One region of the Sporosarcina sp. FSL K6-1540 genome, then DNA from elsewhere that is predicted to be linked to it. Evidence: riboswitches for the same ligand, from Rfam matches in the RefSeq annotation. Region 1 holds a riboswitch; the other holds the start of a gene.
What was found. Region 1 has a riboswitch for cobalamin ahead of MKY15_RS07740 (hypothetical protein). Riboswitches for the same ligand answer to the same signal wherever they lie in the genome.

Region 2: another riboswitch for cobalamin. It lies ahead of MKY15_RS05105 (ABC transporter substrate-binding protein); the one in region 1 lies ahead of MKY15_RS07740 (hypothetical protein).

What each region holds. Positions count from the first base shown of each region.
Region 1 is NZ_CP152018.1:1,702,854-1,710,804, reverse strand. It holds gene MKY15_RS07750 (AraC family transcriptional regulator) at 1-575, shown strand, start outside; gene MKY15_RS07745 (MFS transporter) at 581-1,813, opposite strand; cobalamin riboswitch at 1,955-2,147, shown strand; gene MKY15_RS07740 (hypothetical protein) at 2,412-2,639, shown strand; gene MKY15_RS07735 (hypothetical protein) at 3,662-3,838, opposite strand; gene MKY15_RS07730 (TetM/TetW/TetO/TetS family tetracycline resistance ribosomal protection protein) at 3,959-5,899, shown strand; gene MKY15_RS07725 (alpha-hydroxy-acid oxidizing protein) at 6,474-7,631, shown strand; gene MKY15_RS07720 (class I SAM-dependent methyltransferase) at 7,709-7,951, opposite strand, start outside.
Region 2 is NZ_CP152018.1:1,156,442-1,164,392, forward strand. It holds gene MKY15_RS05095 (adenosylcobinamide amidohydrolase) at 1-1,281, opposite strand, end outside; gene MKY15_RS05100 (iron ABC transporter permease) at 1,283-2,278, opposite strand; gene MKY15_RS05105 (ABC transporter substrate-binding protein) at 2,271-3,233, opposite strand; cobalamin riboswitch at 3,352-3,537, opposite strand; gene argS (arginine--tRNA ligase) at 4,177-5,844, opposite strand; gene MKY15_RS05115 (DUF1934 domain-containing protein) at 5,841-6,284, opposite strand; gene MKY15_RS05120 (PBP1A family penicillin-binding protein) at 6,444-7,951, shown strand, end outside.

The DNA.
Region 1 (7,951 bases):
AAAAAATTGACCTTTTGAGCCTTAGGCAAAAAAAAGTAGGTGGCATTGTTATGCAACCGAAAATTGTTCAGAAACCAGCTTTTACTATTGCCGGTAAAACATTTGAGAGTGGTATCGAAAATGTCTTTTACACAAGAGATGCACCTGCCTTTTGGGACCAAAGAATTTCCCCGGATGAATCAATCGAAAGCACTCTGTACGAAGCATTGTCTCCAAAAAAACATGGAGAATATTGTATCAATCTTAGTAGCGTCGAATTAGAAGATAGATTTACTTATTTATTCGCGGTAAATTATGATCGAGATGTTCAACTACCTGCTGGACTGACAAAACTGCAAATTCCAGATGCTACTTATGCGGTTTTTAGGACTCCACTTGTTGAAGTCGAACAGTTTGTCTCTTCCATCAAGGGAACTTGGCTCTATATTTTAGAAGATTGGCTACCTCAATCTCTTTATGAAGTCGATGAAACATGTTATGACTTTGAATATTACGATGAACACTGTCATGACTGGGATTATGAAAAAATATATATGGAAATTTACCTGCCGATCAAAGAAAGAAATAGAGAGTGATCAATTCACTCTCTAGACTTGTTTAAGACAACTTTATATAAAAGTAATACAGGAGTTAACAAAATTGCACTAACAATGATGGCGATTTTTATCGTAAAGCTCGATGCTACACCCCCAATTACCGGACCACCTCCAATTTGACCAATAGCGTCCACTTGTCCCTTTACCGAAAAGAATGTTGCACGTACAGAGGAATCAGGAATAATTTTATTAAGCCAAATATCCTCTAATGGATACATGACTTGCCTTGTCACTTGAATGATTACATAAAAAATCAGCAAGCTGATCATATACGTTGAGAACGCAAAGCCAATTAATGAAATGACGATGAAGAAGCTGGCCACAAAAAGAACAACATAAATCTGCCTTAGATTTTGGTGGATAGCACTTCGATTCATAAAATGGAGTGCTGCAAAGGAAATAAGCACGAAAATGAACTGAATTCCCCCCATTATCACAACTAACTTCTCATTCGTTAACGAAGATATATTTGAGACCTCCAAAAAATGTGCTATCCATAATCGGTCAAAACCTTCACTATAAAACCCAACAAATAAAGCAATTAGAAATAGCATCCTTATGATGAAGCTCGCTTTGGAATGCGAAATAATATTGCCCACATTCTCCTTCATACTTCCCAGCGTAGATATTCTTCCTTCTTTATCTAACGGTTTGAAGTTTTCTTCTTTCATAAAAATCATTAAATAGACGGCTAATCCAATCATACATAGCCCGCCGATAATGATTGGTAGGTTAATCATAAAATAGCCCATTAAAATACTGAGCGGAATAGCTATAATTTGGCCAAGATTACCGGCCTTTGCCCCTTTTATAAATGCCAGTGAAGCACGTTCCTCCCCTATTTCATCTGCAATCCAGGCTTGCTGAGAGCCGCTAGTAAAGGTATAGCCAATCCCCCATGCAATTTGAGCCACTAGCACTGTTACAAAATAGGGAAATACCCCTTCAATTAAAAAACCGATTCCTATTAATATATACCCAATTATTAAAGATAACTTCCGACTTTTCAAATCCGAAACAACCCCAGTTGGAATCTCAAAAAGAAAAACGGAAAGCTCCAAAACGGTCCCAATTAACACAAGTTGAAGCGGATCAAGCTTTACAGTTTGCACATGGTACAACAAGTTCACCGTAAATATAAATGTGAAAAATAATTGTGATAAGAAGCATGTAGAAATGTAAACTCGATATGGATCTGTTGTTTTTATTTTATTCATTTTCTATCCCCCCAGCTTGATTATAGTAAGAGGGATAGACATTTTCTTGTCCAAATTTGCGGTAATGGGCCATTAATGAACCCCTTGTTTAGCAATCGTGTTAAGTCAGACAATATGTATGTTATAGTAAAAGCACAACTGAATAACGTGTAGAAATTAGGTGCTTTTTTACGTTTGTATAAAAGCTTAAAAGGGAAGTTCGGTGAAAAACCGACGCTGTCCCGCAACTGTAAATGGGAGTACTCTTTTCAAATCCACTGTTCGTTACGAATGGGAAGGGAAAAGAAAGCGATGATCATGAGCCAGGAGACCTGCCTATTTCAGTACACACCAATTCCCTACGCGGATAGGAGGTGTTAAGTGCGGCTATGATCGAGCAATTTCTTGTAAAAGCCGCCGTACGAAAGAACGTAATACAAAAGAAACATAAGAGGACTCAATACCTCTTATTTCACTGTGCAGTCAATAGTGTACTTCTGTTTACGAACCATTCGTTACGGCAACAAGCGACCATACAAATTTACGCATACTAGCATCTTCCTTACGTTTAACTAGGAAGATGCTTTTTTATTTCCATAAAAGAAAGGGATTTTAGCCAATGAAACTTGGAACAAAAGAATATTATCTGGACGCATTCAAACATGTCTTAATGACAAACCTCATCATAAGCGAATCACAATCACTGTCTTCAACCTATTCTTATTACGAAGAACAGATTGGAAAAACAACAACTATAAACGAAGAGGAAAAAAACCTTTATTCACGTAACCTCCAAAAAGCATTCGATGAAATCAAACACGAAGTAATCGGTTCACCAGAAGATTAAGCTGAAAAAACAACCAGTAAATAACTGAATCCAACACTATATATGTTGAACAAATGAATACGGCGTTTACACTACAAGGGCTTTTGGGAGGCCACTGAAAAAGCCCTAATAATTAGAGCAAATTAGAATTCCCGCCAATACCGCTTCGACGCTTTGTGGATGCCTCCCGCGATAAGCCAGAAAGGAGACCGCTTTCAGTCTTATCGCTCCGGCTACCACGAAGACGCGCCTGCGCTGGGTGGTCTATGTGAGATAACGCATTTCATTATCTGGGATGAAATCTGCAACCTGGATTGTGGATTTCTTGACTATAATTATATATGTTGAATCCGGTATATATACTGAGCGAAGGCGCCTTAACAGGGGTCGCCAACCGAACAACGAAGAGTTCGGTTTGTATAATTTCTGCGTTCTTTGCAGAAATTATACAGTTAATGCCAAGAGGTTATTCCAGATAGGTTAAAGAATACCTCATCTGGCTTATGGCGGGAGGCATCTCCTAGCGCCGTAGCGGTTCAATGGAATTCTTTATTTCAATTTATATAATATCAACTAGTAATCACCTTACAATCTCGCCATATACATCTCAAAATTACATTTCTCTCGAAAATATACAACCTAGCGAAGGCGCGGCAAAGGGGTCGCCGAAGCCGTAAGACTGGATGCGAAGCGCTAATCCAGGCTTACGGTGAAAGGCATCCCCAAAGCGCCAAGCGATCTACAATCCACAACCCGAATAACAGCTCTCTCATTATTGAGCACCACAACTGATTCAATAGGATTCTTTAATTCAACATATATAGCCGCTTCTTGTACAATTACTTTGAATTGCTTTGAATTGAACGACCTCTATATGATTACCGAGATGTCTTGATGTGTAGGGATGCGACAGGCAACTATTCGCAACAGGATTAACTAGGAGCAATGAAAAGTTCGCCGAAAGCGGACTGAAAATGATCCGGTGAAAAAGGCATCAAAAAAAGCGTGGCAGTCATAATAGACTTTCCACGCTTTTAATGTACTTACAGTTCCTGATAATTTCTCTGATGCGTACCACCGTCTTTTACATCCGCATGATACAACGCTTTCAAAGCAAAACTCTTCTCTAAGTCAAGCTCTGCCATTATCTGTTTCAGACGTTTTGACAGCTCTTTATCATTCTTTACAAGCTGTTCCATTTTCGTTCTTGAATATTTCAAAATCTGATTCCTCCTTCACATTCAGTTTGTCTTTACAGTATAACACCTATTTAAGGTCATTCGCCCAATTCAGATTTGCTATACTACTGGTAGTAGCAAGAATCGGACAGGAGTGACATCATGTATAAAACAATTGGCATACTTGCACATGTAGATGCAGGAAAAACAACTTTTTCTGAACAACTGCTTTATCATACAAAAAGCATTAAACAAAGAGGGCGCGTGGACCATAAAGACGCTTTCCTCGATAGCCATACAATCGAGAAAGAAAGAGGTATTACGGTTTTTGCAGACCAGGCATCCATTTCCTATAACGGATCTACCTACTACATTATCGACACACCTGGACACGTCGATTTTTCTCCTGAAATGGAACGCGCTATTCAAGTAATGGATTATGCCATTATTATCATTAGCGCAAGCGATGGCGTGGAAGGTCATACGGAAACCGTGTGGCAACTGCTCCGCAAACATCAGGTACCCACATTCTTTTTCATCAATAAAACGGACCGTGAAGGAACCGACATTGCAAGTGTACTCCATGAAATTCGCACCAATCTATCGGAAGACATCTGTGACCTTACATCCTCTTTCAATGAAGGAATTATGGAAGATGAACTCATTGAATTTATCGCAGAACGTGATGAAGCACTTCTTGAGACCTATTTGGAATCAGGTTACGACAACGATTTGTGGCTTGCAACATTAAAGAAAATGATTAGCGACAATAAAATCTTCGCCCTCTCCAGCGGTTCTGCACTCAAGGACATTGGTGTCATGGCGTTTTTCGAGAAGCTCGATTTATTGACAACAACTTCTTACGATGATGATAGTGATTTCGCTGCACAGGTCTATAAAATCCGCCATGATGACAGTGGTAACAGGGTCACTTTCCTTAAATCACTAAGCGGTACGCTAAGCGTCAGGGATGGAGTGAATTATGGAGATTACACGGAGAAAGTGACACAGATACGCGTTTATAACGGTAATAAGTTCAAAGCAATCGATCATGTTCATGCCGGTGAACTGTTCGCCGTTACTGGATTAACGCAAGCGGCCATTGGTGATGGCGTTGGAGCACTAGAAGAAAAAGCGACCTTTGACATGATGCCTACCCTTAAGTCAAAAGTTATTTTCGACGCTGCCATCCATGTGAAAGAAGTACTTCGATGTTTTAACCTACTCGATGCGGAGGATCCTTCTTTGCGCGTCTTCTGGGATGAACATTTTCAAGAAATTCATGTTCACGTTATGGGCGTCATCCAGCTCGAAGTACTCCAACAAATTGTTAACGAGCGTTTTTCGATTCAAGTCTCCTTCGGTGAACCTAAAATCCTGTATAAGGAAACCATTGAAACATCCGTAACGGGTTATGGTCATTTTGAACCTTTAAGGCATTACGCGGAAGTACATCTTTTAATTGAACCAACCGAAAGGAATAGTGGCATACAGTTCGACAACGTCTGCCATGCAAACGATTTACTTATTGGTCACCAAAACGTAGTACGCAGCCATTTATTCGAACGAGAGCATCATGGTTTATTAACCGGCTCAGCTCTCACAGATGTCAAAGTAACGTTACTGACAGGACGAAGTCATAACGAGTACACATCTGGAGGTGACTTTAGAGAGGCTACTTTCCGGGCTCTGCGACAAGGTTTAGAACAAGTACCCAATACGTTGCTCGAACCCTACTACGATTTCAAAATAAAAGTGGACTTGGATAATATGGGAAGAGTGCTGTCAGACATTCAACAAGCACATGGCAGCTTTGACGCACCAGAAACAATTGGCGAAAAAGTTATTGTAAAAGGGCGTGTGCCAGTTGCTACTTTTATGAATTACAGCACCGTCTTTGCTTCATTCACCCACGGTAAAGGAACGCTTAGCCTGTTATTCGGGGGCTATGACCGCTGTCATAACCAGGAACAAGTCATTGAAGAAATCGGTTATAACAAAGAAGCGGATCCCGAATACTCATCCACTTCCATTTTCTTGACCAAAGGAAAAGGCTATTCCGTCCCGTGGGATGAAGCCGAGAAGGCAATGCATTGTTTATAAATAAAACCCATTGTCATGTCTGTTGATTAACCAAAGTAACCAGTGAGTAACGTGACCACCTACTGGGCGCTATGTGTATAGTTGACTTTGGACTGCTTTGGATAGAGTGACTTCTATACGATTACCGGGACGTCTAGATATGTAGGAATGCGACACGCAACTATTCGCAACAGGATTACTGAAAAAAGTGTGGCTAGAAGTGACGGAGTCACTTCTAGCCACACTTGCCTCACGGTAAATGTGTCGTGATTAATTCGCCGAAAGCGAACCGGAAATGATCCAGTGAAAAAGGATTATTTTAAGCCCTGCTCACCAGTATTTTATTCGAATAAATGGTTAATCAACAGACGTGACCCATTGTTGTTTTATTCATGCAGCATAGACCGCCTGTACTTTTAGACTATTTTAAATAAATTGCGATTGACTTTAATTTCAAATGAATATACGATTACTACTATTATTAATTCTATGAAAAACTTCTTAGAAGAGCGGCCAGCTAGTAAAACTTATTTCAAAGATTCAAGTGTTTTTTATTAAAAGAAAACCAATTTCCTTATGAAGGGTATGAATCGATTTGACTTTAACTAGAAACAACGACTTACTATTACAAAACATCACACCTGATGAATCATTTCCGGTTTCATTCAAAGAATTGGAAGCGGCTGCTAAAGAAAAGATGCCCGCTGGTGCATTCGGCTATATCCAATCTGGGGCGGGTGGTGAAGAGACGTTGCGAAAAAACGTCTCCTCTTTTTCAAAATATTCCATTGTCCCCCGATTTCTAAATGATGTTTCTACATTGGACACGTCTGTAAAATTATTCGGCCATACATATCCTTCTCCTCTATTAATTGCACCTGTGGGCATGCAAAAAATCGCACATGAAGAGGGCGAGATTGCTACCGCTAAAGCAGCAGCCACGCTTGGCATTCCATTCATTCAAAGTACAGTATCTGGCTTTTCAATTGAGGAGGTTGCAGAAGCTACTGGCGACAGTCCAAAATGGTTTCAGCTCTACTGGTCAAGCACTAACGATGAAATTGGTTATAGCATGGTCAAGAGAGCCGAGGAAGCTGGTTTTGAGGCCATTGTCTTAACAGTTGACACAGTGATGATGGGATGGCGTGAAGAGGACGTACGCAATCAATATTCCCCTTTGAAACTAGGATTCGGCAAAGCGAACTATGAAACAGATCCGGTATTTTTGTCCTCCATTCCAACTAACGATTTTGACTCCATCATTCAAGGGATACTGGATAATGTTTACCACCCTACACTAAGTTGGGCCAAAGTCATGGAGTTAAAGAAAAGAACGTCCTTGCCAATCCTCTTAAAAGGGATTTTACATCCGGAAGATGCAAAGCTCGCTATCGAAAACGGCATTGATGGCATTATCGTTTCAAACCACGGCGGGCGTCAGCTTGACGGGGTTATTACTAGTATTGATGCTCTACCAGCAATCGTAGAAGCGGTAGGAGGTGAAATTCCTGTACTATTAGATAGCGGAGTTCGTCGAGGCACAGATGTTGTCAAAGCACTTGCACTGGGGGCTGATGCAGTTTTAATCGGCAGGCCATTCGTGTACGGATTAGCGGTAGATGGACAAAAAGGCGTTGAAAAAGTATTGGAGAATATCCTTCAAGAAATGAAAGTTTCCATTTCATTATCGGGCGTTTCTGCTTTAAAAGATCTTCGCAACTTACTAACAACGAATACTCCTAAAGCTTTTTAAAAATAACGAAATACTTCATCTATAAGAGAAAAGTAAAGCCACGTTCCGCCTGGAACGTGGCTTTACTTTTTGTCCGATTAATCTCCAAGTCGAAACACCAAAAAAAGTTCGTTGGGGTCTTTTTCATGCATGCTGGACACCTTTACTCCCTTTATCAGCTCAAAAGGAGTGCTCGTTTCAAGGAACTCAATATAATCACTTGTTGGATAGTAAAGGATAATATCTACAGATCGCTTGTGCTGGTCGACTGACCGTAGAACGTTAGCAATAACCGTCATGAAAATCTGGATTGAAAAAGGATTGAAGAAATAAAACCGGTT
Region 2 (7,951 bases), 550 kb from region 1:
TGTTATGGATTCCATTTGAAGCGCTTTCGTTTTCGCTTCTGTTGCCGTTATCATTGCTTGGATAAATGCTTCATCAGGTAGCTGGCCATTGACGATAATCCATGTATTGATTGTACCGACACGAGGTTTCTGATCACGCGTGAGTGCTTGCGAGACATCGACAGCATTACCAACGCCAGCTGTTACCGCAATCAGAATCGTTCCGAAATCCCCTGTGTATTCCTCGACTTCGGCATGATCCGTCATGACCGCGGTCATCATACCGACCGTATCCGTCAGATGAAAACCTTGCTGTTCAAGATAGGAAGTATTTTCAGCTTTGACGTCGTCTACATTGTAATCAGCATCAACATGACGATTGACAAACGACCGATACCAGCCTGTTCCAGCATTATGAACGGCGGAGGAAATGGTTTTCAACGGATATTTTGTTCGTAATGCAACAAAGTCCGATGCTATCGAAAAGTCCTCTTTTACAACGGCGAAAGGCTTAATTTCCTCTTTGGTTTCCGGCAGCAGTGTAATTTGAGGTTTTGGCAATTCAGGATGGGGCTGTGATTTTATTCGCGCACCGTAAACAGATTCGATTGCCTCTTCCATCACTACGTCTTGTGGCACACCTATTCTGGCAATCCGCCCTTTATCCATCAAGAGAAGTCGGTCGCAATATAAAGAAGCCAAATTGATATCGTGAAACACCGAAATAACTGTGAGTCCTTTGTCAATTGCCTGTTGACGAATCGTATCGAGTAATTGTTGTTGGTGAGCGATGTCCAAGTGATTCGTTGGCTCATCGAGTAATAAAATAGGCGCCTCCTGTGCGAGTGCCTGTGCGACGAAAACACGTTGCTGTTCACCGCCGGATAGGAGTTCTATCGAGTTTTCAGCATAACGTGTGATGGACATACTGGTTATGGCATCGGTCACGGCGCGCTCGTCTTCATCTGACCATGAGGAAAATAGTCCTGATTGGTGCGGATAGCGACCGAGTTCAACCGTTTCTCGAACAGTGTGGGAAAATGCATGTGCATGGAGTTGTGGCAAGACGGCTACTTTTTTGGCAAATTCTTTTTGTGAATAAGTAGAAGCGTCTTGCCCGTCAATTGTGACGGAACCCGTTTCCTTCGGGAGAATGCCTGAAATAATTTTCAAAAGTGTGGATTTACCACTGCCATTGGGTCCAAGTATGCCGAGTACTTCGCCTTTATTGACAGTGAATGTCACAGCTTTCACGATGGATTCTTTGCCATAACCACCGGAAATATTTTCGACTTTTAACATTTCACATGCCTCCTTTCCTCCGTTGTTTATAGAAGATAAATGCAAATACGGGTGCACCGATAAACGCTGTGATGACACCGACCGGAAGTTCTGTCGGCGAAATGATTGTCCGTGCAATTAAGTCGCAAATGATGAGCAACGTCGCACCGTTCATGAACGATAATGTCAGCAGATGACGATGATCAGATCCCCAAAGAAGTCGCGTCATATGCGGAACGACTAGACCAACAAAGCCAATTGTGCCGGACACCGCGACTGCCGAACCTGTCAGGATGGATCCACCAATCAAAATGGCAAACTTACGGCGTTTGACGTTGACACCTAAATGATGCGCTCGTTCTTCTCCAAATAACATCGCATTTAATTCGCGGCGATTCAGCCACAGCATGAATGAACCTACGACGACGAATGGCAAAATCATCGTAATATAATTCCATCCTCGCATCGAAACACTGCCGAGTAGCCAACCAATAATTTGGCGCAACTCTTCCCCTGTGAGCGCTATCATAAGTGATAGCACAGAACCGAGGAACGAACCGAAAATGATTCCGGTCAAAATAATTGTTTCCATTCTCATCGCTCGGTCAACGAGGCGTGCAAATCCAAGAACGAGGAACATTGTTAATGCAGCACCAACCATACTGAATATAGGAAGCGTATAAGTGCCTAAAAACGGGATAGAAATACCAAAAAAGAGCGTCATAACAGCACCGACCGAGGCGCCGGATGACACTCCGAGGGTGTATGGATCAGCGAGCGGATTTTTCAGCAACCCCTGGAAAGCAGCGCCCGAAATCGCGAGCGAAGCGCCGACAAGTCCCGCGAGCACGACACGCGGCATACGAATCTTCCACAAAATATTGGTAGCTGTTGCATCCGCCCCTGCATTCCATAACGTACTAATCGGTATTTTCACAGACCCGATTGACACACCGAGCCACACCGCCACAAGAAGTGCGGCGGCGGAAACGATGTAGGCAACGCTGGATTTACTCACCGAAAGCCTCAGGGTAGATGGCTTTTGCTATTTCTTCAAGCCCTTCAGCAAGACGGGGGCCTGTACGGCTAGTGATATTCTCTTTAACTTGAACAACAGCTTTTTCTTTAATTGCCGTAATCGTATCGAAACCTGGGCGTGCATAAACGTCTGCAACTGCCGTTTCGATATCATACAACACGATAATTACATCTGGATTACGGTTAATAATTTCTTCCGGAGCTATCATAAACCAGTCTTCCTGATCAGCAGCAATATTTTCAGCACCAATCATTTCTAGCATTTGATCCATAAATGTATTTTTTCCTGGTGTGTAAATGTTTGGCTCAGGTGATGTTTCAACGAAAACTGTTTTTTTATTGTCGACTGTTGCTATTTTCGCCAATACTTCTTCTACTTTTGCTTTCATATCCGTAATGATTTTTTCTGCTTCTACTGTTTTACCAGTCGCTTGACCGATTGTTTCAATCGTTGTGTACGTTTCTTCGAAACTCGCTGCATTTTTCACAACAAAGACTGGGATTCCTGCATCGCGAATTTGTTGCAGTCCTTCTTTGCCTTTTCCAAGTCCTGATTCATGTGCAAAAACAATTTCAGGGTTCATGGAAACGATTTTTTCGACGTTGAAATCCTGGCCGCCGATTTTCTCTTTTTTAAGTGCTTCTGCTGGATAATCATCGTAGTCATTGACGCCGACAATCGCATCCGCAAGACCTAGTTCAAACAATATTTCCGTGTTGCTTGGCACCATAGAAACGATTGTTGCCGGTGCAGTTTCCAGGGTAATTTCATTGCCAACCGAGTCCGTTAGCGTAAGCGGGAAGTCAGCTTTGACCACTTCCGCTTCCGGTGTTCCATCTACTTTCGGCTTATCTGGTGTAGCAGCTGTTCCACATGCTGCGAGCAAGAATACTGCCAAAAATGCCGTTAATCCTAATTGCCAAATCTTTTTCATGTTGTTTTCCTCCTGTTTGTTCCAAATAAAAATCCCCCGTAATTGCTACGGAGGAATAAGCTGAGTAAAAATCTGGACGCACAGTGACGTCGATTTTCACTAATCCTATCCTCGTAGGGTACGTGTGATCCATAAAGGCAGGTCTCCTGGCTCGTGTTCAAGGCTTGCCGCGTCTTCCCGGAACTTTTTCCAGTGACACATTGCGACTAACTCACACTTACAGTGGCGGGACCGCGCCGGCATTGAACCGACTTCCCTTTTAACCCCGTTTTTAATGCGGGGCACCTTTATGTTTGGTATGTATTTTGTACAACTTTCAGTATACTACAAATTTTTATTGTGTCGATAGTGAGGGAGATTTGTAGATTTAGATATGTTGAATTAAAGAATCCCGTTGAATCTGTTGTGTCGCTCGATGATGAGAGAGTATTAATTCGGAATGTGGATTGTAGATCGCTTGGCGCTAGAGTGTACATTAATCGGAAGAGTTGTAGTTCGGCGTGTGGATTACAGATCGCTTGGCGCTTTGGGGATGCCTCTCGCCATGAGTTTGGACTGAGATTATAATGTGAGTACTATTTTATACTAATTTCATTGAAGAAAGACATACTACGAGCTACAGGTCTTTTCCCCGACAATGCAATGTGCATTCTATTATATAGACAATCCAGCGAAGGCACGCCTTCGTGGTAGCCGGAGCGATAAGACTGAAAGCGGTCTTCTTTCTGGCTTATCGCGGGAGGCATCCACAAAGCGTCGAAGCGATATTAGCAGGATTTCTAATTCATTCCAGGTAGTTGGACTTATTCAGCGGCCTTCCAAAAGCCCTTGTAAAAGAGCATGCATCGTATTCATTTGTTCAACATATATAGAGAGAATATCTGCATGTGAAAAACGCCATACTTGAGAGATAACAATCTCTCAAGTATGGCGTTCAATTTTATTACATCTTTTCTGGAGCAGAAACACCAATAAGTTTCAATGCATTTGCAATTGTTGTGCGTGTGATTGTAATTAGTGCCAGACGTGCTTCCGATAATTCGCGGTTGTCTGGATCTAATACTTTTTCTGCGTTATAGAAGCTATGGAATGTAGCCGCTAGTTCTTGGATATATGTTGCAACGCGGTGTGGTGAACGAATTCTCGCTGCATCACTGATTACTTGCGGGAAGTCACCGATTTTCTTCAGTAATTCCAACTCTTTTTCAGCTTGCAGTAAAGAAACATTATCCACAGATACAGCCATGCCATTTTCATCAGCTTGGCGCAAGATTGATGAAATCCGTGCATGCGCATATTGTGCGTAGTACACAGGGTTTTCATTCGACTGAGAAATCGCTAGATCTAGGTCGAAGTCCATCTGCGAGTCACCTGAACGCATTGCGAAGAAGTAACGGACTGCGTCCAGACCAACTTCCTCAACTAGCTCACGCAAGGTTACAGCTTTCCCCGTACGTTTACTCATCTTGAACTTTTCACCGTCTTTATATAACTGAACCATTTGTACGACACTGACTTCGAGCGTGTCATTGCCGTAACCAAGCGCTTCGATTGCCGCTTTCATCCGTGGAATATAACCATGGTGATCTGCGCCCCAAATATTGATAAGTTTATCGAATCCGCGGAACAATTTATCCTCATGGTACGCGATATCCGGCGTTAAATACGTGTAAGTACCGTCGTTTTTAATTAACACACGATCTTTGTCATCACCGAAAGTTGTTGAACGGAACCATGTTGCGCCATCTTCTTCAAAGACATGGCCATTGGCACGTAATTTATCAAGAGCAACATCGATTTTGCCGTTTTCATACAATGAAGTTTCAGAGAACCAGACATCAAACGACACACGGAAATTCGCAAGGTCTGTTTTTAGCTTCTCTAATTCATGCTCCAGGCCATATTGGCGGAAGAATGCATAACGCTCTTCATCTGGCGTGTTGACGTATTTGTCGCCATATTCAGCTGCCAGCATTTTACCGATATTAATAATGTCCGGTCCTTGGTAGCCGTCTTCAGGCATTTCTTTATCCAAGCCGAGTGCTTGGAAATAACGTGCTTCAACAGAATTGGCAAGGTTGTGCACTTGATTTCCTGCATCGTTAATGTAGTATTCACGTGCCACATCGTAGCCAGCGAAATCGAGAACGTTGGATAGAGAATCACCAAGAGAAGCTCCGCGTGCATGTCCAAGGTGAAGGTCACCTGTCGGATTAGCAGAAACAAATTCAACTTGGACTTTTTGTTTATTGCCAAAGTTTGAACGGCCGTAGTTCTCGCCTTGTTCAAGAACGGTCTTGACGATGCCGCCTAAGTAATCCGTTTTTAATTTTATATTGATGAAACCAGGACCTGCAATTTCAATCGATTCGATCGAAGTGCCATCCGTATTTAGTTTTTCAAGTATCGCTTCCGCAATTGCACGCGGCGGCTTTTTCGCTAACTTTGTCAGTTGCATAGCAATGTTCGTTGCATAATCGCCGTTGTCTTTGTTATTAGGCGTTTCAAGCATAATGTCCGGTATTGCCGTTTCTTCTGCCAAACCCGCATCAATTACAGCTTGACGAAGTGCCACTTTTACCTCTTGTTGAATCTGTTCTACCGCGTTCATATTGTTCCCTCCGTGTATGTAATAGTCAGTTCGTATGTTCCAAGAAGCGATCCTTCTGCATGCAAATCGTAATGCACATTGAAGCGTCCTCCGGAATTGTCTTCTTGCTCCTTGAAATCGAGCTTGTCCGTTTTGACAACTAAGTCAAACGTCGCCGGTCCACTGCCGTACGTTCCTGGACGTTCACCAGCTGCAACAAATGGCAATCGCATCGTAACTGCACCGCGACGCATAATAAGTGCGTCTGTAGAATCCAATTTAACAATTGTTTGAATCGACTTTCCACTTTGTTGTTCTTCATATTTCAAATAAGATTTACCTGCTTTTTCAATCAGCAAACCTTTTGCATTCAATTCATGCTTCTCCTCGTCTTGGCCTGGATGGCGAATTGACGAATGGAGCTTAATCGTTACATATCGCCCTTTTTCCCGCGATTCCATATACTCACTGTCCTTTTCATGAAAACATCTTCTTATTATATCCTTTTTACGGTCTACATTTCAATCTATCCGAGCAATGCATGTTTTTACGCATGTTCCGTTTAATCTGTTTCCATGCGTCCCATACTAGATGCAAAGATATGGACGGGACGGGATCGTATGCAACGGACAGTATATGTGAAACAGAAAAAAAGACGCTCGGCATTACGAAGGCTGTTGCTGCTATCCGTCACGATGATAATGGCGGTGCTGACCATCTTCCTATCGCTCAGGCTCTATGCTCAAATTACAGGCGCACCTTCTTTAAGCGTGCCAAAAGCTTCTGTCTTTCTTGATAAAGATGGCAAGCAAATTGGCGACCGGTTTTCCGCAGAACGACGGTACTGGGTAGACCTCGATGACATGTCACCGTTTCTAATCGATGCAGTCGTTGCGACAGAAGACAAGAATTTTTATAGCCACAACGGTTTTGATTATAGACGGATTGCAGGCGCTCTTTTGAAAGATGCGAAATCCGGGCGCAAAGTCGAAGGAGCCAGCACAATTACCATGCAATATGCGAAAAACTTGTATTTGACGTTTGAAAAGACATGGAAACGGAAAATCACTGAAGCACTTTATGCTTACCGAATGGAAATATTTTACGAAAAAGATGTCATCTTAGAAGGTTATTTGAATACTGTTTACTTCGGACATGGCATGTATGGTGTCGAGGCGGCAAGTAAGTTTTATTTCGGAAAGTCAGCAAAAGATCTGACGTTAGAGGAATCCGCCGTTATTACTGCCATCGCGAAAGGTCCTTCGGTTTATTCGCCTATTGAAAATCCCGAGAAATCGAGGGAACGAACATTGCTGGTATTGTCACTTATGGAGGCGCAAGGGTACATTACTGCGCGCCAAGAAGAACGGGCGACGAACGAACAAATTACGTTAAAAAACCGCGAATGGGCTGACTCTAAGCGCGTTGCCCCTTATTTTCTGGATGAAGTTTGGCGCGAGGCTGAAAAAGTACTTGTGGCGAAAGGACGCTATCCGGCTGAAGGTGGTTGGACAATCCGGACAACGCTGGATCCACTTCACCAACAAGCCGCCGAAGAAACGATCGCTAAATGGATGCCGGATAGCGGTTTACAAGTTGGGTTCATGTCGATAGAAACAGGAACGGGTGCAATCACATCGCTCATAGGTGGGATAAATTATACCGAAAGTCCGTTCAACCGGGCGACCCAAGCAAAGCGTCAGCCCGGCTCGGCGATGAAACCTATTTTGTATGCAGCTGCACTCGAAGATGGGTTCAGTCCACTGACATTTTTATCGACGGAAAAAACCATTTTCACTTATGATGAAGGCCGTTCAACGTATGAACCAAACAATGTGAACGGTAAATTTGCTGGCCACCCTATCTCGCTTGCGCAGGCACTGGCTATTTCTGATAATATTTACGCAGTGAAAACGCTTGAAGATATCGGTTATAAGAAATTCAGCAAAATGGCTGAACGTCTTGGCGTTGACGGTGAATTCGAAGAATCTCCTGCAACCGCACTTGGCACTTCACTTGTCACACTTTCTGACATGACAAATGCCTATAACCGAGTTGCGTCAGGCGGTATCGAAACAGTCCCAACGACGATTCTATCCATATCAGATGCAGACGGAAAAACGGTCTA